Alkalinema sp. FACHB-956: one gene and its partner. Each later gene encodes a partner of the first gene's protein in a complex. Links are inferred from orthologs where the notes say so. Each region holds a gene or a part of one and is shown on either strand. Other genes may lie near its edges.

Region 1 (11,562 bases):
ATGATCTCTTCGGTGAGTTGGCGATCGAGCGCAATGGTTTGGAACTGTATTTAAAACGCCTGCGGACCCTCAGTAAATTGCTGCGTGAACGGATTAAGCAATTGGATCAGGCCAACAGCGATGTGCGATCGATCTACGATCTGAACTCCGTTGCCCGCCAGTCCCCAGCCCAAGGTTCAGCAGCCCAAGGTTCATCCCAAGGTTCAGCATCTCAAAGTGCATCCCAAGGTTCATCATCTCAAAGTGCATCCTATCCCCGCCTAGGGAGTTTTATTCCAGCTAACTTCCCCCTCTCGGCGAGTCTGCCGTCCAACCCAGCCCCCGCCGCAGAGGATTCCACCCAGATTGCCGCGACCTTCGATTCCCTAGAAATGGATCGCTATGGGGATCTCCACTCCCTGTCGCAGCAGTTGATGGAGACGATCGTGCAATTGCAAGAAGTGGCGACAGACCTCGACTTGGGTCTGGATGACGCAGAACAAACCACCCGCGATCTCAATAAAACCGCTAAAAACCTACAAAGCCGCCTGTCTCAATTGCGGATGCGGCCCCTGTCTGATGTCACCGATCGCTTCCCCCGTGCCCTGCGGGAGCTGGCCCTGCAATATAAGAAAAAGGTGCGCTTCAATGTGGTGGGGGGCACGTTATTAATCGATCGCAATATCCTAGAAGCGTTGCAAGATCCGCTCATGCATCTGCTGCGCAATGCCTTTGACCATGGCATTGAGGATCCCAACATGCGCGTCAGTCAAGGCAAAACCGCAGAGGGCTTAATTGAAATCACTGCGATCACCCGAGGCAACCGCACCCTGATTACAGTGCGCGATGACGGCGGTGGCATTCCCCTGCACAAAATTCGCCGTCGGGCGGAGGCCATGGGCCTGGACGCTGGCTTACTCGCCACGGCCAGCGAAGAGGATTTATTGTCTCTGATTTTTGAGCCGGGGTTCAGCACCAGCGATTCGGTGACCGCAATTTCCGGTCGGGGCGTTGGCATGGATGTAGTTCGGGAACACCTGAAACAAATTCGGGGAGAAATTACCGTCAACACCCAAGCCGGAGAAGGCACCACGTTTACGCTCTCCGTCCCCCATACCCTTTCGATCGCGCGGATCTTGCTGATCGAAAGTCAGGGGATGCTACTGGCGATTCCCAACGATGCAGTGGAAGAAATTTGTCTCTTCCAACCCGATCAACTGCAAAACGGGAATGGCCGAGAACTCCTGCGCCACAACGGTGACTTGATCCCCATCGTGCGCCTGGGCCAATGGTTGCCCTTTAACTGTGCCCGCCAGCCCCAGACCCTGGAAGCGGCTCCCACCATTAACGCCGATGCCGTCCTGATCACCCGGCGGGGCTCGGAGCGGGTGGGGATTCACATTCAGCGCTGTTGGGGCGAACAGGAAGTAGCCAGTCGGCGCATTGAAGGCCCACTCAAGTTACCCGCAGGCTTTAGCAACTGCACCATTTTGGGCGATGGGCGAATTGTTCCCATGGTGAATATGAATGAGTTGCTGCAATGGATTACCACCTACGAGCGGGTACCCAATTTCCCCATTCTGTCCGTCAGCAGGATTGGCCTCGCCCCCACGACCAGTCAACGCCCCACGCTCCTGATTGTGGATGACTCGATTAACGTCCGGCGATTCCTGGCGCTAACCCTAGAGCGGGCAGGCTACCGGGTGGAGCAGGCGAAGGATGGGCAGGATGCCTGGGATAAGCTGCGGGCAGGACTCCTCGTGTCAGCGGTGATCTGTGATGTGGAAATGCCGCGACTGGATGGCTTTGGCCTCCTGACCCGCTTGAAGGCCGATGAAGGCTTGCGATCGCTGCCGGTGGCCATGCTGACCTCTCGTAGTGGGGACAAGCACCGTCGCATGGCAACGGGGTTGGGTGCTGACGCCTACTTTACGAAACCCTATAACGAACAAGATCTCTTAAAAACCCTGAAAATTCTCGTTCAGGCATCTGCCGAAGCTGCTGCTGTATGACCAACACTCTCCCCTCTCCGCCCAAGTCCAAGACTGCTTTACCCGCTGACTTGCAACTGCCGCCCCGCGAACCGAGTCCCTCCCTGGGGGCCAATCTGTTCCAATGGTTCAACGATCGGCCCATTGGTCAAAAGCAAGTTCTTGCCATCATTGCCTGTGAGCTCATTCCCATTCTGGGATTGGGTATTGGCTCGACGATAGTTCTGACAAATAGTTTGCGGACACAGCTCTTGTCCCAAGCAACCTCAGAACTTGCGGTCACAGAGACGAATTACAACATCAAGATTAATCAAATGGGCTTTGGTTCGCGGGGGCAAGCGGACAACGTCTCGGTGATTAATGCGGCGAAGTTGCGATCGCGGGGGGAAACCGTCAACGCAGGGCTGCAAAGCTATATCAAGACAATTTTGCAAAACGAAGTGCGCGCCCGCAAGATTGAATATGCAACGTTGGTGGGTAGGGATTTAAAAATCATTACCAATGCCAATAACGATCGCACGGGGGACACATTTGATCCCAATCAGTTAGTCAGCGAAGCTCTCAAAACCAATCAGCAGATTAAAGCCAGCGCGATCGTGGCCCAGCAGGAAATTAACCGCGAGTCCCCCCCTTTACCGGAAAACTACGATCGGGAGTTGCCCCAGGCCTTAATTCGCTATGTGGTGACTCCTGTTAAAGATCCGGCGACCCAAGCGCCGATCGGGGCGTTGGTGTTTGGAGATGTCGTCAACTACAAACCCACGATCGTCGAAAACACGATCAATGCCTTTGGTGGAGGGTACAGTGGCGTTTATTTACAAGCTGCTCCGCAACAATTTCGCATTGGCAGTACCTTCGATGGCATTCAGCGGGATTTGGGGATTCCTCAAGCGGGATTGGATCTTCTAAACCAAGCGGTACAACAGAAGGGGAAAGCGGTTACCGGACGGATGGAGATCAACGGGAAAACCTATACCGTCGCGGCGAAAGCGCTGCCCACGCGCATTGTGGAAACACCTAACGGCAGCGAACCAAGCTATACCCCGGAGGCTCCGGCCTTGATTGTGCGGGGAACCCCCGAAGACAGTGTGAACCAACTGTTACAACGAAGCTTACTCCAGGAAGGGGTTGTTCTTGGGGTGTCTTTCCTGTTTATTGTAGGGTTTTCGCTGCTGTTTCGGCGCACGGTGGTGAAGGCGATTCGGCAATTGGAACAGACGGCCCAAGCCTTTGCCCAGGGAGATCGGACGGCTCGGGCTAAGGTGTTGTCCAGTGATGAAATTGGCCAGTTGACGGTGCAATTTAACCGCATGGCTGACACGATCGCGGCCTCGGAAATGGCGCTGTCGGAAGAAGCCAGTCGCCAGGAGCAACAAGCGCGAGAAGCGAAGATGCTCAACGACGCGATCGCTAAGATGCGCAGTTCCCTCAGTTTTGACAGCATTACCCAAACGGCGGTGGAAGAAATTCGTCAGTTGCTCAAGGTCGATCGGGTATTGATGTATGACTTTACGGATTCTGGGTTCCGGGGGAAGGCTATTGCGGAATCGGTGGTGTCGGGGGTACCCCAGGCCGTAGGGTTAGAAATCGATGATCTGTTGGGCTTGAGTAAAACTGAACAACCGAAGGAGCAATCTTTCTGGTTTATGAATGACGTGAACCAGGCGGATCTGACCGATCGTCACCGCGACTATTTAGAGCGGTTACAAGTCAAAGCCAATCTGGTGGCTCCCATTCGTCATAATAACCAGTTAATTGGTTTGCTCTGTGCCCACCAATGCCAACGACCTCGCTATTGGCAAGGGTCTGAAATCAACCTATTTGTGCAGTTTGCCAACCAGATCGGTTATGCCTTAGATCAAGCTCAGTTGTTGAAAAATCAACAGCAATCACGATTGTCCGCAGAAACGCTCAAGGATCAACTTCAGCAACAAATTGTCCATTTATTGAATGATGTGGAAGGCGTTGCCCAGGGGGACTTGACCGTTCGAGCTGACGTGATGGCGGGGGATCTCGGAACGCTGGGTGACTTCTTTAATGTGATTGTAGAAAGCTTGCGTGACCTGGTGGTGAAGGTGAAATCATCCACGTTGACGGTGAATGATTTGCTGAGCGATAACGAAGCTGCTATGCAGAACCTGGCTTTGGAATCGAGGCAGCAGGTGAGTGAGATTCAACACCTGTTGAGCTTAATTCAACACATGACCACGACGATCGAAACGATCGCGGAAAATGCCAATCAATCGACGATCGTCGCTCAGAATGCGACGAAAACTGCCATGACCCATGAACAGTCCATGGCGGTCACCGTGGAGAAAATTGATCAGTTGCGCGGGACGATCGAAGACACGGCGCAAAAGGTGCAGCAGCTCGGTATGTCCTCCCAGCAAATTTCCCGTATTGTTGCCCTAATTAAGGAATTTGCGGTACAGACTGACCTCCTTGCCGTCAATGCGGGTTTAGAAGCCAGTCGTGCGGGAGCCCAGGGACGCGGCTTTGCCATCATTGCCTCGGAAGTGGCGGGATTGGCGGCCCGATCGGCGGAGGCCACGCGGGAAATTGAGCAAATTACGGAAACCATTCAGTTGGAAACCAAAGCCGTCGTCGAGGCGATGAACCAAGGCAGTCAGCAGGTTGCTGCGGGGAGCCATGATGTGCGCAATGCCAAGCTGGGGTTGGCCAGTCTGGTGAAAGTCTCGCAACAAATTAGCCAGTGGGTGGAGTCGATTTCGCAAACGACGGTGTCCCAGGTGGAAACGTCGCGATCGGTGGAGGCACTCATGCAAACAACGGCTAAGTTGACCGAAACGACCGCAGCTTCCTCGGAGCAGGTGGTGGTGGCCTTGCAGAAGACGGTGGCGACGGCTCAAGATTTGAAGGACTCTGTGGAAATGTTTAAGGTGGAATAGTTTAAGGTGAAATAGAGGGGAATTCAGCCCCTTATATTTCAAGCCCCTCAGGTGTCAGCCAGCCCTTCAGGGTTGCTCATTCCGACGCCCGATCGCGTTCCATCATGCTGATATATTTCCAATCGGAGCCGAGGACTGGAATCGGTGGACTCCAACGAATCCGCTCACAAAACCGCACCACTTGCAGTTGGTTGATCGTGGATTGGATTTCTTCGCGGGTGCCGAGGAGGTAGATTTGGAAGGGTCTGCGGGAATCGTCGATCGAAGTTTCTGGGCGATCGTTGCCGCCAAAGCCAGTAAACATGGGATTTCTCCTAAATGAGGTGATGGGAAGAAATCCCAAAAATTAAGACCACCCTTTTGCGCAGGACAAGTAGGGTGGCCCGATCGAATGTTAAAATCCGTGTCAGACCGCCTAGCTGCCGGAATCAGCTTCGGGGTTTAGCTGCCTTACGTTGTTGGTCGCAACTGGGGCAGCGCCTTAATTTTTGGGGTCTAGCTGATTCATTGCCCTTACGGTCGGTCTTCGACCAACGGGGCTGACAAAACACGTTTGCACTCAGCTATGAGAAACAAGCCTACGAAGAAAGTCCCACGCTGTCAACCGTACAGAGATAGTTTGTAATATCGGTAGTTTGTAATATCGGTGATAGTTTGTGACCTCGATCGGGAAAATTCTGCGCCTAGGAAATCCGTGCACCGGAGGAAAAGTTCAGCCCAGCCCTATTCCACCGTTTGCCCGATCGCGTGTTGCTGCAACTGTTCCAGTGTCACCACCTGCAACGCTTTGATATGACAAGCCTCCAACACGATCGGCGGAGCCACCCCTGCTTCCAATGCCTCCTTCCAGCGCGACACACAAAGACACCACTTATCTCCCGGTCGCAACCCCGGAAACTCATAGGCCGGAAGGGGCGTAATCAGGTCATTACCCCGCGATCGGGAAAACTCTAAAAACGCCTGCGTCACCTGCGCGCAAACCGTGTGGCTGCCATAATCCCACTTATCGGTTTGACAAAACCCATCCCGATAAAACCCCGTCTTGGGCGACGTGCAACAACACTGCAACTCCCCACCCAATACATTCCTAGGCCGACTGCTAATTTGACTGGTCATGGCACCCGTTTCCTAAATCACCACTTGAGTTTGTTGGATTCCTTGAACCCGTTTCATTCTATCAACCCAACAAACTCAATACCGTCAAAATTCGTAAATTATGAGCTTCAACACCCATGAGCTTTACTAGCTTATAGATGATGCGTCTACTAGCCGACTGGCTAATGATTGTTTATACCGTAACACCGAGTTCTTCTCGCCATTGAGCTAATGGTTTCTCCCAGTGTTCCTCCCAGCGTTGGGCTAAAAATGGTTTTGCCCGCAATCCTAACTGATACCCTCGCGAAATTTGGGACAATAAGATTTCTAGATCCCGAGGCGATTTCAGTAACGTTTGCAAAAATGCTCCAGCAATCAAGATCCCCGACAACGGTCGATGGGTTTGTGCCAATTCAAACGCTTTAATGCCAATTTCCCCTGCCACATCTACGGAAAATCCCGCCACTACATGCCAGATATCATGGGTTTGCCGCAACCGGAAAAGCAGATAGGTCATATCGTCCTTGATTTCCATTTTTCGATAGAAATCTGGATCAAAGCCAAACCCCGTAATGTAGTTGGCATAGGCTTTTCCCAGCGATCCGTCCGGACAGAGCAGCAGTTTTGCCAAATCCGGTGTCGGCACAATGTAGCGATCGCGAACTAGCTGCGCAATTTCAGGAATAGACATCATTTTTTCCGTTGCCGCTTTCATGGCTTCGGTGTTGCATAATCCATCTTCCACGTCATAGACCGATTCCGTCTGACTGGGATCTCGCAATAGGGTTAAGATCGCCTTTAACGTTTGCAACGAATCTAAATTAAACCGCCGCAGTTCTTTAAAACTTCTCATCATGAATTCCCTGATGAACGATCGAATCTCTTATCCATTCGTCGGATCTCAGTATCAGACCCGCCTACCGTTTAAGATAACGCCCCTCCCATCAGGTTGAGATTGCCAAACTAGACGGATATCCGTCTACCCAGATGATTGTTACCTATTTATTTTTCTTTTTGCTACCAGATTTCTTCGCTTTGCCGTCCAGCTTGCCTTCGATCTGGGCATTGAAGCCATAGACCTCGCGCTTGCCGACGTAGGGCACCAAGGTTACTTCCTTCTCATCGCCGGGTTCAAACCGCACCGCTGTACCCGCCGGAATATCCAGCCGCATCCCCCGAGCCGAGGCCCGATCGAAGGTCAACGCAGCATTCACTTCATAGAAATGGAAATGGGATCCAACCTGAACCGGTCGATCGCCCGTATTGGCCACCGCGATCGTGACTGTGGGCCGATTGGCGTTTAATTCAATCTCACCTTCAGCGGGAAAAATTTCACCGGGAATCATGGACAACACCTCGCAATGTTGTAAATAATGTTGTAGCTAGATTGTTCACTCCGTCCTGAGACTGCCATATAGCGTAATGATTCACAATTGTTCTGACAACTGCTCAATACACGATGTGCAAGTCTGAACCACAAGTCTGAACCACAAGTCTGAACCATTTGTATGATGCAGTGCAAATCCTACTGCGTCAATGTCTTTTCGATACCGAGGCTTGTCGATACTGAGTCTTTTCAACATTCAGATCGTCTACTCAATCTATTCACCTCACCCTCTATTGACTATTTCAAGATTGCCAAACCCATGAACCTAGCCTGACCCACTAGCCAACGGTCGTAATCAAACGATAACGTTCTGGAAATTCCAGTTCCACTAATCCCGATAAACCCTCATCCCAGATTCTCCTGACAAATTCTATTAAGGGTTCCAGCCATGTGACACGGAGGCGAGACTCATAGGGCTGTAGGCCATGTTTTTGGTACTCAGCAAAGGCCGCAGGAGTTTTAGCTCGGCGACACCACTGGAGCGTCTGAGCCAAGTGGTAACCATGGGTTCCCATCGCTTTCAGTTGAGCGATCGGGGCGGGTTGATAGCCGTCTCCAAATAGATGGGCATACTGCGGTTCCACCCACCCCTCAACCAAGACCATTTGTTCCGACCACTCTGATAGATACAGGTCAGGCAGCGCAATCCATCCAGCATACTCATCATCGTCTTCAAAATTCAAGTGCACGGCTTCCCAAACCCTTGCAGAAAGATCTGTAGGCAGTCCTAGATTGAAGGGGATGATGGGATCATCTCCAAAAAATATGGAGGTAGGAGATTGTCGCCAGCTCCACGAACATACTTCCAGAAGCCCGAGGTGCGTGCGTGGGTTTTTCACCCGATCGGCGACATGCAAAGCAGGCTGCCAGCCATCGGTATCATAATATTCCAGCAATAAACCAATATCTAATCCCATCCTCTATCCTCCTCAAAAGGAGTCCTTCTATTTTACTGGAGGGGATCTGGGCTGGAGGGAGGCTTTACTGAATGGGATCGTGGACGGTAACGAGTTTAGTGCCATCGGGAAACGTGGCTTCCACCTGCACTTCAGGGATCATTTCTGCAATCCCCTCCATCACATCATCGCGGCTGAGTAACGTCTTGCCATAGGTCATCAGTTCCGCCACCGTGCGGCCATCCCGTGCCCCCTCCAGAATGCCAGCGGTAATGTAGGCAACGGCTTCCGGGTAGTTGAGTTTGAGGCCGCGATTTTTGCGTCGTTCCGCGAGCAGCGCCGCTGTAAAAATGAGCAATTTATCTTTTTCTTGGGGTGACAGTTGCATGGCAAACTCAACCAACGGTAATCAACAAGCAAATGGACTAGAACAATCCGAGTTTGAGTTTACAACTCCTTTCCCAGAATCTCAAAATTCATAAGCTAAATCTTAGAACTCGTGACAACCATCTAGCTACAGCATCTAGCTACAGCATCCAGACCCGGGGTAACTCCTCCCACGATCGACCTTGCACCGATCGAATCCATTGCCAAGTCTGAATGAACCCATGGCGCACTGCGGTGCTGGAATGGCCTCGGTAGCGACAGAGCAACCCCTGGGGTAAGCGGGTCACACCAAATTGGTCATCGGGATGGTGCGCCGCGATCGGGTCCCATAACTGCCGAGCCACTTCAACATCTGACTTGTCCAGGGATCGGCCTATCCAAGCCAAGGTGCCCACGATCGGACAATGATTCAATCCGTGGGGACTGGCCAGCATTTCCGGCGAACCGGGAAGCCATTGCCGATCGATCCAAAGAGGGGTGCCCGCCTGCCAAACCTCCGTGTGCGATCGCCAATCTCCTTGGCTAAATTGCTCGCCCCGCGCCGTCCGACCAAAGCGCGTGATTTCCCACAGCACCACCTGCGCCCCCGCTGCCAGTTCAATCCGGAGATCCTGACGATACTGGGCGCGATCGAACAAAATCGTTTCCTGGGGCAGCCATTCTAGACAAGCCTGGGGCGCTACGGTCAGGTGAACGGTTTGCTGGGTGAGGGTTCCCGTCGATTTATAAATTTTCGCGGCAGCAGCGGTGGTGAGCAACACCTGAGCCTGTTCCCCGATCGTCACTGCCGTCGTTAAGCGATCGCCACCAACCATCCCGCCCGCTGTGTGCAACATCACCACCTGACAGGTGCCATCGGCTTGGGCAAACGATCGCTGCACTTTGTAGGGGGCGATCGCTTGGCTATGGGTTAGCCGAGTCTTGCCATTGACGGCCTGAAATTCTAGGTTCAGTAAACCATGCCAGTTAGAGCTAGCAGTGGAGCTAGCAGTGGAGCTAACCGTGGATTGGGATATCGGAGAATCGATCGAAGACACAGCAATCACCTCAGACGCACTACCACCATACCATCAGACCTCGGCTCAAAAGATTCTGGTCGCCGGTAGCAATAACGTTGTTTCGATCTGACTTTTCGTTGCTTCACTCACGGCTCCTTCAATTTTCAGCAATTGCACAAGAAATTGATTGGCGCGATCGTATTGCTTCAGTCGTTCCTTCTGTTGCCGACTTAGGGGCCATGCATGACCAAGATTGCGATGGGTAATGATAATTTGACGGAGTTGCTCTATCCACTGTTGGCCGTAGAGTTGCCACCAGCCTAAAAACGTATCCATTCCATTTTGTTCTGCGGCTAGGATGATGGCTCTGTAGTGTGCGAGAGAATGGGTCAGATCTGGGGCCAAGGTACGGGCACAATCGAGGGCATAGTCCAAGGCCCGGATGAGATCCAGCGAGAGGGTTTCCTCCAAGGCACAATCCAAGGCCAAAGCAGGCGTATGGGCCAGCGCTAGGGTGCAATCCAGGGCACGGGCCAGGGCACGGGCCAGCGCCAAGGCCCGATCGAGGTCAAAATCCAGGGCACGGGCTAGGATGCGGGCTAGGGCAAAGTCTAAATCGAGGTTGAAGTCTAAATCTAAATCCAGCGTGACATCGATCGCCAACGCCGCATCTAGGGCACGGGCACGGGCCAGATCACGGCTAAGATCGCTCGTTAAGGCATGGGCCAACCCAAGGTAAAACATGCGCACCGCCGCCGGTTTATAGGGGACGACCAAGGTATTCGCTTTTTGATTGACCCACCGCAGCAAGGTTTGGAGTTGGGTATCCTGAGCCAGCATTTGATCAATGGCTTGTTTGAGCGCACCGATTAAGCGATCGGATTGTTTTTGAGAGCGGACAATTTGTTCGATCGCCGGTTGCCAAGATGGATGAATCAGCTTCTCCGCAAGTTGCATGGGAGACTGTTGCAGCAACCATTGCGTAATGAAATATTCCTGAAAAATCGAATGGGAAAATGACCAGCGACGATCGGCTTTTTGTATCAGCAAACCTTGTTTATCTGCAATCATCATGAGAATTGCTAAGCCATCGCGATAGTGATGCAATTCCAGAATCTGGTTAATCCAATTCACCAGCTCAGACTGATCAAAAATCACAAAATTAGGCGAAGTCTCAATTTTGCGAATCGCAATTTCCATGAGGATCTGCCTGCGATCGAGAGAAGTCAATTGATGATAAATCCGCTCCGCTAATTTGGAGGATACCTGGAGCTCGGCTTGGCCCGGGGTCAGCAGTAACTCGATCGCTGCTCCATAAAGTTGAGACACCTGGGGCGGCAGATCCCCCGTATTTTCAAAAACCCAACAGGCCAACCCCAACAGCATGGGCGTCAGTGTCAGTTCCCTACGCTCAAAACAACGCCTAAGGCTGGAAAAAAATGATTGCCACGGTCGCTCTAGAGGTTGTTGGGCCTCTCGGCGGGTTTGTAACCAGGCTTGAACGAAGGATTCCACTTGTCGCTCATTCAAGTCAGCAATTTCCACTGCTGTAAATAATTGATTTTTCCAACGTGGGCTCCAAGCTTCGATCGTGGGTGTTCGGCAACTGAGGATCACATCATTTTTGCGATACACCGGATGTTGTAACAACCAACAAATTTGCTCTTGCACCTTTTTGCGAAAGGCCAGGGGGACTTCATCCAAGCCATCTATGAAGATTAAGAGCTGGCCTTGGGTTAGGAGTTGGTTGAGCCGCTCTCGGTCTTGGGCAAATTCTTGGGCATGGGATTCCTGGGAACATAAACCCATCGCCTCCAAAATGGCATATAAAAAGTGCCAATGGGGGTGATCCACGGGTTGAAGTTCAATCCACACTGGAATTAACTCAGATTTGAACTGTCCCCGACAGCAAGCGATCGC
Region 2 (11,497 bases), on another replicon or contig:
TCTGCTTGCCGTTTTTCTCCTTCTCTTCCTTGTTTTCCTTCTCCTTGCCGTGACTATGCCCCAATCCCATCATCGGGACAGCCCCATCAGGACTGAAATCCCGCAACATCTTGCGCAATTCAATCCCATGCATCTCCTCCTGCCCAATCATGCCCCGCGCATACTCCTCCAGATAAACACTGGCATTCTCCACCACATCTAGCAAATCCTTATACAGCTGGAGCGCTTGGGTTTCATGGCTCATACTCTCCAGCAAAATGTCATAGATCGAATGCTTGAAACTTTCCTCGATCGGCGCAATTTTCAAACTAGGATGCCCACCCAACCCCGTCAAAATTTCCCCCGCCTGTTGCGCATGGAGCAGAGATTCATTCGCCTGCCCCTTCAAAAACTGCACGATCGGAATGCGATTCGGGCCAGTCACCATCAACGAATAATGCGTATACCGCACCACCCCCGCCAACTCATACTCCATGATCGAGTTCAACAACTGCGTGGTGGATTCGAGATCAAGATCTTTCATAGCCAGTCTTTCCAAATAGTAGTAAACTTCAAATCCTCGATCGCCATTATTGCGAATCACTAGATGCAACTGCCCATAGTAACAGCTTCATCTCACAATAAGCCTGACACCTCGTCATTCTGTAACGGTGTTGCGAAAAAGCGGGTGTGATCCCAGCCCCATCACGGATCCCCGTTCCATTAAGCCCCTCAGTCCATCTCACCAGGATACATAATCTCAATAAGCAGACCTACTTGCAAATCAATAAGGGTTTGTGTATGCTATTTGCAGCAAGTGAGCTTTATTGAGAGTCAACTGAGGGTCAACCGGGAGTAAACCTATGCCAAGTTCCTATACTGCTGCATCGCTCAAGGCAGAACTGAACGAACGCGGCTGGCGGATGACCCCCCAACGGGAAGTCATTCTCCACGTCTTCCAAAACCTCCCCGAAGGCAATCATCTCAGTGCAGAAGATCTCTATGAGCTGCTAGAAAGCCAGAATGCAGGCATTAGTTTATCCACCATCTACCGCACCCTCAAGCTCATGTCCCGCATGGGGATTTTGCGAGAACTCGAGCTTGCAGAAGGCCACAAACACTATGAAATTAACCAACCCTCGCCCTACCACCACCACCATTTGATCTGTGTGCGTTGTGGTAAAACGATCGAGTTTAAGAGCGATTCTGTGCTCAAAGTTGGGGCCAAAGTCGCTGAAAAAGAAGGCTTCCATCTGCTGGATTGCCAAATGACCGTGCACGCCGTTTGTCCCACCTGCCAGCGATCGCTCAACCCATTGGTTTAGCTACATCGTGGTTCAGCTCTAATTCTTTTTTGAAGAACATTTTTTTGAAGAACATATAGTTTGCTGAGATCAGTTTGGCATTCCGTGCTGTTTAAGAACTTTAGCAGGGCTAACAAACGAAATCCCCTGCTGATAATATGTACTAATCATGATGGCTTCAATGACAGGCTCATAAACCTTTTTTTCTGCAACCCACTCCACAATAAAGTTTGCACCTGATCCACCACTTGTATCGTCTGCTGCAATGAAAAAGTTTGTGGAAGCAAGTGGTTTAAGTTCTACTGGGCTCTCAACATTTTTTCGAATCAGTTGCCCATCAGTGTCATAGTACCGTACAGAAGTAATAATAATTGAATTAGTCAGATCTGTATTGCGAATACTAAGCGTAGCTGACAGATCCATCACATGATCCTGACTATTGTAGTGATAAATATGTGAGTAAATAGGAACATATAAGGTCTGTCCCATCACCACTTTTGCTCGATCTACAGTAGCTGCCCTCAACGAGGTTTTCTGCTCAGAACTCAATTTTTGCTTTTGTAAGGCAGTTTGAGTTGAACAAGCAGTGGGGACGATCGCAGCGATCGCCCAACAAACCCAGAAATGCTGCTTTAGCTTCATTGGCATGCGTCCAAGCATCTCATAATATAATTGCAGTCACGCTTATCGCAAAATTAACTCTCTCCTGTAGACTCAAACGGCAATAGTATGCTGGTTTCTTGAGGGAGAGCAAGTTTATGGGAGGAGGATTCGGTGATAGAGTGGATTTTAGCGCAACAAACCCCCTTAAGCAGTCATCCCGCTACAGACAGCAAAATAGTAGGAGCTATTCCTGAGCTAGTGATCATCTTGATCATTCTACTCATGATTGCAACGGCTGTTGCCCTTGTAACCCAGCGACTGCGCATTCCCTATGTCACAGGTTTAGTGCTAGCAGGGTTGCCCATCACGGAGGTTTTGTCGCGTCGAATTGGTTTAGACCCATCTCTTGTTTTAAATCTTTTCTTACCCATTCTGATCTTTGAAGCAGCAATCAATACCCATATCAGCCATCTCCGTAGCACCTTTAAACCAATTACACTGCTGGCAGGACCAGGATCGATTTTATCTTCGGTGATTATTGCGATTCTGGTGAAATTTGGTCTAGGGCTAAGTTGGATTCCGGCTCTACTGATTGGGATTATTCTAGCGAACACAGACACGGTTTCGATGATTGCTGTGTTTAAGGAAATCCGTGTCCCTTCACGACTAACTACCATTGTGGAGGGAGAAACTCTGTTCAATGATGCCGCAGCCTTGGTTTCCTTCAATTTGATTCTGGTCGTTTATGCAACAGGCTCTCTTACTGTCATTGAAGGAGCTAGGGAACTGCTCGTCGTGGCTTTGGGCGGAGGACTTGTAGGAGCTATCTTAGGCTACTTAAGTTTACCTATTTTTGCTCAGCTCAATGACCCCTTAAGTAGGCTCTTGCTAACCGTCGCTTTAGCATTAGGAACCTTTCAGATTGGACAATTCTTGGGGGTATCGGGTGCGGTGGCGGTAGTCATTGCTGGACTCATTTTTGGCAATCTTGGGTTAACTCGCAGTTCATCTGCTTCTGATCGCATTGCTTTATTGAGTTTTTGGGAGTATGCAGGTTTTGGAGTCAATACATTTATTTTCTTGCTAATCGGCATCGAGATTAACCCAGTGACGCTGTGGAAAATTCTACCGTCTATCCTGCTTGTGATTTTGGCGTGTCAACTGGGGCGAATTCTCTCAGTCTACTTGTTGCTAGCCGGACTGCGTTGGTTCGATCGCCCCATTCCCCTACGCTGGCAGCATGTTTTATTCCTAGGGAATATTAAAGGCTCTTTGTCAATGGCATTGGCGCTCAGTATTCCACTAACTTTGCCTGGACGAAATAATATCATTGAATTGATCTTTGGCGCAGTGCTGTTCTCTCTAGTTGGACAAGGGCTAAGTCTACCTTGGCTGGTCAAACGGTTAAAAATCAATCAAGCTTCTGATGAAATGGAACAGTCTGGAAAGCTACAGATTCAGTTAATTGCAGCTAAAGCAGCTCAAGACGAATTAGACAGTTTACTGAAGTCAGGCATCCTGCCCAAGGCAATTTACGAAGAACTTTGGGCGTCCTACCAGGCACGAGTAGCAGAGTCAGAACGGGTGCTGCGTGACTTTCATAATCAATATCGGGCAGATCAACTACGGGGCGATCGCCACGGACTAGACGCAATTCGGCGGCAGCTGCTTCTAGCAGAAAAAGGTGCCGTGAGTGCTGCGCTCCGCAAGCGAATTGTGCCAGAAGATCTGGTACAACCTTACATTAAAGATTTGGATGAGAAACTTTTAAAGTTGGAAGATGACTAGCCTGAATGCCCAGAAAATCAATCATTTGGTGAACTAACTCAGGACGAGTGACAACCAGAATTGTCGAACCTGCTTCCAACACAGTACTACCATTTGGAATTTCCAGATTGGCGCAGGTATGGCATTGGTAACCAATGATTAGTGAACTGTTTGGAAAACGTGGGTCTTGAGCAATTTGGGCAACGGTACGACCAGCCACATAGCAATCGACTGGAACAGGCAACTTTAGTACTTCTACCTGCCCCTGCTCAAAGTGCATCATTGACTCAACTGCGGGGTATTCAATGGCATTTACCATTGTTGCAACGGCTAAGTCAACTGTGCTGATAATATGGCTGGCTTGCGCTAAACGGTAAGCTTCTAGAAATTCCTGATCTCGCATTCGCACCACTATATGAGAAACCCCATAACTCCTCGACAATGTAATCATGGCTAAATTCAATGCGTCATCTCTGAGTGCAGCAACAACTGCATTGGCTTTTCGAATCCCTGCCTCAATAAGAACTTTTGTGCTAACAGCGCTACCTTCAAATGCCATGACTCCAATTTTCTCACGGGCAAAGCGACAGGCAAGTGGGTCTATATCAATGATTGCCACAGTATGACCGAGAGTTAATAACTGCTGGGCTAACCCCAGTCCCATCATTCCTGCCCCACCAATTAGAACGTACATAGCGAGCTGTCACCCCTGGAATGAACATTACTGATCTTCACTATAGAATCCGTTTAAGATTTTTTTAAGCCGCTCATCGTTTCACCATGAGACGAATGAAACCTCTTCGAGAGGATGATCTGCCTAAGCTAGGGGTAATCATGCTGACTACCTCCGACAACCAGCCATCTTCAAGCTAGTCTCGAAGAAATTCTCGCGGACTATCGCACCAAGTTAGAAACTCGATGACAACTGACTCCAGACGGTAGTGATTGCTCGAACAACGCGGCTTTTGGTCACTGGGATTGAGCAGTTACGTCAAGTATTGGGCAATTAAGAACGGGATCATTCAGGTGTCGCTTAAACCTCAAAATTGAGGAGGGGCGATCGCCCCTCCGGTTCTGCCTATCTAGAACAGAAAATTTCTAGAACAGAAAATAGCGCTGTGCCATGGGTAACACCGTCGCAGGCTCACAAGTGAGCAATTCCCCATCCGCCCGCACTTCATAGGTCTCTGGGTCAACCTCCATCTGCGGCAAGGCATCATTCAGCTTCAGATCCCGCTTACTCAAGCTACGAATTCCCGAAACTGCCACCGCCTTTTTCTGCAAGCCCAGCGCATCGGGCACGCCCTTTTTCAAAGCGGCCTTAGACACAAACGTCAGCGAAGTGCCCTGCACCGCACCGCCAAAATTGCCAAACATCGGACGCATATGGACAGGTTGTGGTGTGGGAATGCTGGCATTGGCGTCTCCCATTTGCGACCAAGCAATCATGCCGCCTTTAATCACCATTTCTGGCTTTACTCCAAACATTGCCGGTTTCCACAAACATAAATCAGCGAACTTACCCACTTCCACCGAACCGACATACTTCACAATGCCGTGGGTAATCGCTGGATTGATCGTGTACTTTGCAACGTAGCGTTTCACCCGGAAATTATCATGGGTTGCTGGATCGGTTTCCAAGGCTCCCCGTTGCACCTTCATCTTATGGGCTGTCTGCCAGGTGCGCAGAATCACTTCCCCAATCCGACCCATGGCTTGGGAATCCGACGAAATAATGCTAAAGGCTCCCAGATCATGGAGGATATCTTCCGCCGCGATCGTTTCTCGCCGAATCCGCGACTCCGCAAAGGCGACATCTTCTGGAATGCTGGGATCTAAGTGGTGGCACACCATCAGCATATCCAAGTGCTCATCCAACGTATTCACCGTGTAGGGGCGTGTTGGATTGGTAGAAGACGGCAGCACATTGGGTTGGCCGCAGACTTTAATAATGTCCGGAGCGTGGCCGCCGCCTGCACCTTCGGTGTGGTAGGTGTGAATGACGCGATTTTTGAACGCCGCGATCGTGTCTTCCACAAACCCCGCCTCATTCAGCGTATCGGTGTGAATCGCCACTTGCACATCATAGTCTTCCGCTACGCCCAGGCAAGTATCGATCGCCGCTGGAGTTGTGCCCCAGTCCTCATGGAGCTTGAGGCCGATCGCCCCCGCTTCCACCTGTTCCTCCAACGCTTCCGGTTGCGCCGAATTGCCCTTCCCCAACAACCCAAAATTCATGGGAAACGCATCCAAGGACTTCAGCATTTGCCCTAAGTACCACGGCCCCGGTGTACAGGTGGTGGCATTGGTGCCCGCCGCTGGCCCGGTTCCTCCGCCAATCATGGTTGTAATGCCCGCCGCGATCGCCACTTCAATTTGTTGTGGGCAAATGAAGTGAATATGGGTATCAATGCCTCCAGCGGTCAGAATCAAGCCTTCCCCCGCGATCGCCTCTGTTCCTGGGCCAATAATGATATCGACGTTATCCTGAACGTAGGGATTCCCCGCTTTACCGATCGCACAGATGTGGCCATCCTTGATCCCGATATCTGCCTTGACAATGCCCCAGTAATCGACAATCAGCGCATTGGTAATCACCGTATCCACGGCTCCATCGGCATTGGTAATGGGAGACTGCCCCATTCCATCGCGGATCACCTTACCCCCGCCAAATTTCACCTCATCGCCATAGGTTGTGTAATCCTGCTCCACTTCTATGATGAGTTCGGTATCTGCCAGCCGCACACGATCGCCCACCGTAGGCCCGTAGGTTTCTGCATAGGCGCGGCGACTCATCCGATAGCTCATAGTCAGCTCCTGTAGACCGATCGAAAAAAACGAGCGTATGGCTAACCATAGCACCTGTTTTCCTAGAATTCGTGCTGGGTTCAGATTTTTTCCAGATCGATTGCTTGTTCTCCAGGAAGGGCGCGACTGAGACTCCATTGATGGTCAGCCAAAAAGTCAAGGGATCCATCAGAACTCTATTCAGGGTTGTCCTTGTTAAGATCGCAATTGCAATTTCCAGGTGAGATCCCCTCTAACCTTGATCCCAGATGGAATGGTTTTCCACGACAACCATTCCGTCAACGCAAAATCCAACGCACCAAGCTCCTGTAACCTAACCTTCTCTAACACTGGAGAAGATTCAAGCAATATTCAAATTGAACAAGAGAGATTGACCAGTCCTGGGAATGCTAGGTTGCTTCCAAGGACTTTTGTGCGCCATATCATAGGCACTTGTGCGAGAAATCAATGATGGAAGCCTTGGGGTACGGCATATCTATAGACATCTCATTGTTAAAAATCTCTCCTTTTTAAGCTCTGAACTTTTAAGGAATGAATGGGAGTTGCCAGTTTGAGTCCCGTTGCACGATTTCAGTGTCCCTTGTATTTCCATGAGAGGCTCTATCACAATGCCCACCTTTTTCAACTTGGCAGACCATCCGATCGATCGCTACATTACGCCCACTGCTGCCCATGGCTTAGTTGAAGAGATCCTCGCAGGCAAACCAGGGCTCTTTCCCATCACCGGCCAAGCAGGAACCGGCAAAACAACGACCTTGTTTATGATTGCCTATCGTCTGTGGCAACAGGGGCACCCCATGACAGTTCTGAGTTCCGATCGTGCCCTCTTGGAGGATGCCTTTCTCTTTCCGCCGGAATGGAAGCTGCAATGGGTGGAACCTTCAGAACAGGCTTGGTTAGAGGCGATCAATTTGGCGGTTGCGCATCCGGAAATGGCCCTAGTGATTGATCAACTCACTGGTGACAATGACGCAGCAGTCAAACAGGCAACCAGTGCTGGCCACTGGGTTTTAACTTGCATTGATACGCCCTTTGTTGGGATCGATGTGCTCTATAATCTCCGGGCTTGGGGCTTCACCACCACTGAGATTCTCACCCTCGTTTCTGGTATCGTTTCGCAGATGCTGTTGCCTCGGTTATGCGAAGACTGTAAACAATTAGTGCCTGCAACCTTAGAGGAAACCAGGCTGATCTATCCCGAAAGCCAGATGGCCCAGGAACTCTGGCGCGAGGTGGGCTGTCCCACTTGCCATGGCTCAGGCACAGGGGGGCGGTCACGCTATGGACGCTGCGCCATTTTTGAAGTGCTGAAAATTGATCCAGAAATCCATCCGCACCTGATCCAGTCCCTAGAGCACGATCGCCTGTTGCCTTTACCCGCGCAGAAGCAGTTCACCCTGCGTGATGCCTCCCGCGAACTGGTCAAACAGGGCCGGGTGGGGATACAAACCTACCGTCGAGAGATTTTGCAAAATCCACTGCTGCGTTTTCAACACTTGTGGGAACAGGAGAAACTGCGAGCCAATCGAATCCAAGGGCTCTTTGGACGATTTGTCACTCAACAACTGATTGAGCGCTTAATGTCTCAACCGGATTTCGATCGGATTATTGAAGGTGAACGGCGCTATGTGACCTGTTTTTTCTGCGATGTGCGAGGCTTTACGACCTGGGCAGAACACAGTAGCCCCCACGACATTTTTTGGGTTCTGAATCGATACTTTCGCGAAATTATCGACATCGTATTTCACTATGAGGGCACGATCGATAAATTTATCGGCGATGCCATCATGGTGGTCTTTGGCGCTCCGATCTCCCAAGCGGATCAGGAATTGCGGGCGGTAAATTGCGCGATCGCGATTCAGCAGAAAGTGGCTGAGATGAATCAACACCACCCCATTCCCATCCAGATTGGCATTGGCATTAATTCCGGTGAAGTAGTCGCAGGGTGCCTCGGGAGTGATTTGCGGATGGACTATACCATTTTGGGAGATGTGGTCAACACGGCAGCTCGGTTAGAAAGCGCAGCCCAAGCCCAGCAAATTCTCCTCGGAAAAACAACCTATCAAGCGGTGCAAGGGCAGGTGGAATGCCACGCGATCGGGCGTTTGATTGTGAAAGGGAAAATGGATCCTCTTGAGACCTTTGAAGTGATCTATTGATGCTAATACTTGATGTGAATGCTTGATGCCAATTCTTGATGCCAATGCTTGATGCCAATGCTTGATGCCAATCGCTCGCTTCCACGGACTTGCCTCAAATGCTGAGTGCAATGGTGAATCCGATGTTTGGTGTGACACCCCATCTAATGCCTCCCACGATCTTTGGGAGCTGATTTCGTGATTGCTGCTGGGGATCACTGGGGATCGTGTGAATTAAAGTTAAGAACTGTTCAAATACATTGAGAATCCCCACAAACCTGCGTGTGAGTTTTAAGCTGAGATATTCCTAATCGCCTGCATTAATTGGTGCTCAGGCTGATTGGTGCTAGTCATCGCAGCCAATCCCACGAGTACAAGTTGCCGTCCACTCTGTTCACTCTGTTTACCCATAACTTATTGAGCCTGTGTAGACGTTTTCCAGATAAAACGCCTTTTGGGATTGATCATGAATAACTTTAAGAACCTGCATCGGTATCGCTTAGCTTGCACACTTTCCTTTGGGGATATCTACGGTCAAATTATCGTTTGGCTGCTTGTGATTTTTCTGAGTCTTGCTGCCGCCATGGGCCTCATGGGGGCCAGTCGGCCTATCTATGCCCTGGCCACGGTTGGGCTCATTCTGGTATTGTCTTTGCCGTTTCTGTTGTTTGCCTTTGTGACCACGTTGCTGAACCATATTGAGGTGCGGGAGGTAGCCCCCAGTTCAGAAACGGCCTCTAACAATCCCCCAGCAACGAATCAACAGCCTGCCATTATCTAGTGGTATTGCCTGAAGCGTTACATTGCTGAGGTGTTACAGTCCCTTGAGCGAATTGTGAGGGATGCCACTCCGACTGGGGTGAACCCGTGCGGGAAGGTTTCTGCGGGGCGATTGGAGAAGTCATTCTCGATCGTCCCCGTTGAATCTTCCCGTCTTGCGCTACAATCCATGGGCAGTTCATCCGAGTTCTTGTGAGGCCGTCCTGTGGCAGAAGAATCTAAACGTAATCGCTGGTTACCCAAAGTTGTCCTCATTGTGGCGACGTTGGCCCTACTGGGGGTTTCCTTTGTACCCTTAGTTGGTACGATGAATTCCGGCCAGGGAAACGCGCCTAGTGCGGTTCAAACCCCGGATGCTCAGCGGAAGCAGCTGGAGGATCAAGCGCGGGGCTATGAAGCGGTTCTGAAACGGGAGCCGGATAACCAAAATGCACTGAAGGGCTTAATCGATGCCCGTCGGCAGTTGAATGATATCAAAGGCACGATCTCGCCCCTAGAAAAATTGGTGCAACTCAATCCTGCTGAACCGCAGTACGCGGTGCTGTTGGCAGAAACCAAGCGCTATGCCAATAACGATACGGAAGGGGCGATCCAGACCTACCGTGAGGCCCTGAAAACGAAACCTGGCGATCTGCTACTGCTCCAAGAATTATCGAAACTCCTGATTAACCAACAGCGCCCTGAAGCCGCGATCGGGCTCTTGCAAGATACCCTGCGGGAAGCTCCCAAGCTAAACCAAGTGACACCGGGCAGCGTGGACGTTGGGGCGCTTCAAGTCCTTCTGGGACGTGCCTTTGCCTCCCAAAAACGCTACGACGAAGCACTGCAAACCTTTGATACGGCCATCAAAGCAACCCCCAATGATTTCCAAGCCTATCTTGGCAAAGCATTGACGTTGAAAGACCAAGGCAAGGATTCTGAAGCGAAGCCGTTGTTTGACAAGGCGGCTTCCTTGGCTCCCGCGCAGTTTAAGGATCAGATCAATCGTCTGGCTTCAACAGCACCCACCACCGCTCCAACGTCTGCTCCTGGAGGGGCAGCGGCTCCAAATACTGCCCCCAGTATGGCCCCTGGAGGGACGGCTCCGGCTCCCGAGGCCAAGGATGGCAAACCCAGTGAGGCTCCTAGTCCTGCTCCTGAAAATACCGCTCCTGAAAATAAAGGAAGTGAGAAACCTGCCAACTAGTGAGAAACCTGCCAACTAAGGATCTGGGGGCATGGTCTGAGGGGCAACAGTAGATTGGCCGGTGAACTGTTGCCTTTTAACAAGCTGCTAAGACTGCGATCGGGTGCCTTTTGGGGAATTCGATCGCAGTCTTGGTCTAAAGGCTCCTGCACCCCTTATTTGTGCATTCTCTTATACTCAATTTGGATTCAACAAAACTGCCATGCAGTTGCTGTCATCCATCTGCTACGTCTCTGCCATGTCTGATCTGCCATGCATCTGCCGTACCTTGTAGTCAGGGTGGCAAAGTAGTCAGGATAGCCAAACAGTCAGGGTGGCAAAATTGTTGTAAGCCAAGTTAACACCAATGGAATCTAGCTTGAGTATCTCTTTATGTCAATTGGGATGACAAAACGAGGAAGTGCGATGGGAAGAAGTACGATGGCTGACAGTCAGTCCCTGCGGCTGTTATCGGCTGCTGCTAAGTTCCACCATCAATTGACTGAATATGTGGCTGAACAATTATACTCAGCAGGGTTTGAGGGTGTTTCACCTTCGATGTTGCATTTTCTCAGTGTTCTTGATGGTGGCGTGAGCTATGGGGCTGAGATCTCTCGCCAATTGCAGGTATCCCGTCAGATGGTGGCCAAAACGATTAAGGAATTATGTCAGGCTGGTTATCTGGAGCAGGGAGATGGGATTGGTCGGCAGAAGCAAATTCTTCTGACTGACAAAGGAGAACGTCTCATGGCGATGGCTAGGTCGATATTAGCGGATCTCGATCGAGGGTTTACCGATCGCTGTGGTGAAGTCCAGATAGAAGAAATGACGACGCAATTAGAAATGTTGAAAGAGACGTTCTCGATCGGGCAAGAACGAGGTTAACGGGGAAGTTGTAGTTGTGTGGCAGCAGGTATTTGGGAATCTTGTCGGATTAGAATCTGATCAAATTG

The links.
Region 2: the proteins of H6G21_RS14840 (region 1) and ureC are in contact, whole or in part, in a crystal structure (PDB 6ZO0), measured with the Sporosarcina pasteurii proteins. The link is inferred for Alkalinema sp. FACHB-956 from one-to-one orthologs. Residues at the interface, in WP_115364121.1 of Sporosarcina pasteurii: Val2, Pro3, Gly4, Glu5, Tyr6, Arg7, Val8, Ala9, Glu10, Gly11, Glu12, Ile13, Glu14, Ile15, Asn16, Arg19, Gly37, Ser38, His39, Ile40, Arg60, Asn62, Ile63, Pro64, Ser65, Gly66, Thr67, Leu84, Gly85, Gly86; in WP_115362090.1 of Sporosarcina pasteurii: Met1, Lys2, Ile3, Asn4, Arg5, Gln6, Tyr8, Ala9, Tyr12, Gly13, Pro14, Thr15, Val16, Gly17, Asp18, Gln19, Val20, Arg21, Ala23, Asp24, Asp26, Trp28, Thr37, Tyr38, Gly39, Asp40, Glu41, Asn43, Gly47, Lys48.

Annotation. Positions count from the first base shown.
Region 1 is NZ_JACJRC010000013.1:72,542-84,103, reverse strand. Bases 5,647-8,610 are described here. They hold H6G21_RS14840 (urease subunit beta), read right to left. Parts: upstream 7,321-8,610; coding sequence 6,973-7,320; downstream 5,647-6,972. Other genes in these bases: ureA (urease subunit gamma), read right to left, coding at 8,343-8,610; H6G21_RS14835 (hypothetical protein), read right to left, coding at 7,640-8,278; H6G21_RS14845 (Coq4 family protein), read right to left, coding at 6,168-6,830; H6G21_RS14850 (DUF2237 domain-containing protein), read right to left, coding at 5,647-5,995. In the rest of the region: H6G21_RS14865 (response regulator), read left to right, coding at 1-1,991; H6G21_RS14860 (methyl-accepting chemotaxis protein), read left to right, coding at 1,988-4,879; H6G21_RS14855 (hypothetical protein), read right to left, coding at 4,956-5,183; more of H6G21_RS14850, read right to left, coding at 5,603-5,646; more of ureA, read right to left, coding at 8,611-8,645; H6G21_RS14825 (urease accessory protein UreD), read right to left, coding at 8,785-9,681; H6G21_RS14820 (NACHT domain-containing protein), read right to left, coding at 9,727-11,562.
Region 2 is NZ_JACJRC010000003.1:72,659-84,155, reverse strand. What follows is about bases 4,107-7,005. They hold ureC (urease subunit alpha), read right to left. Parts: upstream 6,462-7,005; coding sequence 4,752-6,461; downstream 4,107-4,751. Other genes in these bases: H6G21_RS05540 (TrkA family potassium uptake protein), read right to left, coding at 4,107-4,347. Also shown: H6G21_RS05555 (transcriptional repressor), read left to right, coding at 843-1,304; H6G21_RS05550 (DUF3124 domain-containing protein), read right to left, coding at 1,374-1,925; H6G21_RS05545 (cation:proton antiporter), read left to right, coding at 2,061-3,674; more of H6G21_RS05540, read right to left, coding at 3,631-4,106; H6G21_RS05530 (adenylate/guanylate cyclase domain-containing protein), read left to right, coding at 7,070-8,620; H6G21_RS05525 (hypothetical protein), read left to right, coding at 9,066-9,380; H6G21_RS05520 (tetratricopeptide repeat protein), read left to right, coding at 9,585-10,565; H6G21_RS05515 (winged helix DNA-binding protein), read left to right, coding at 10,986-11,429.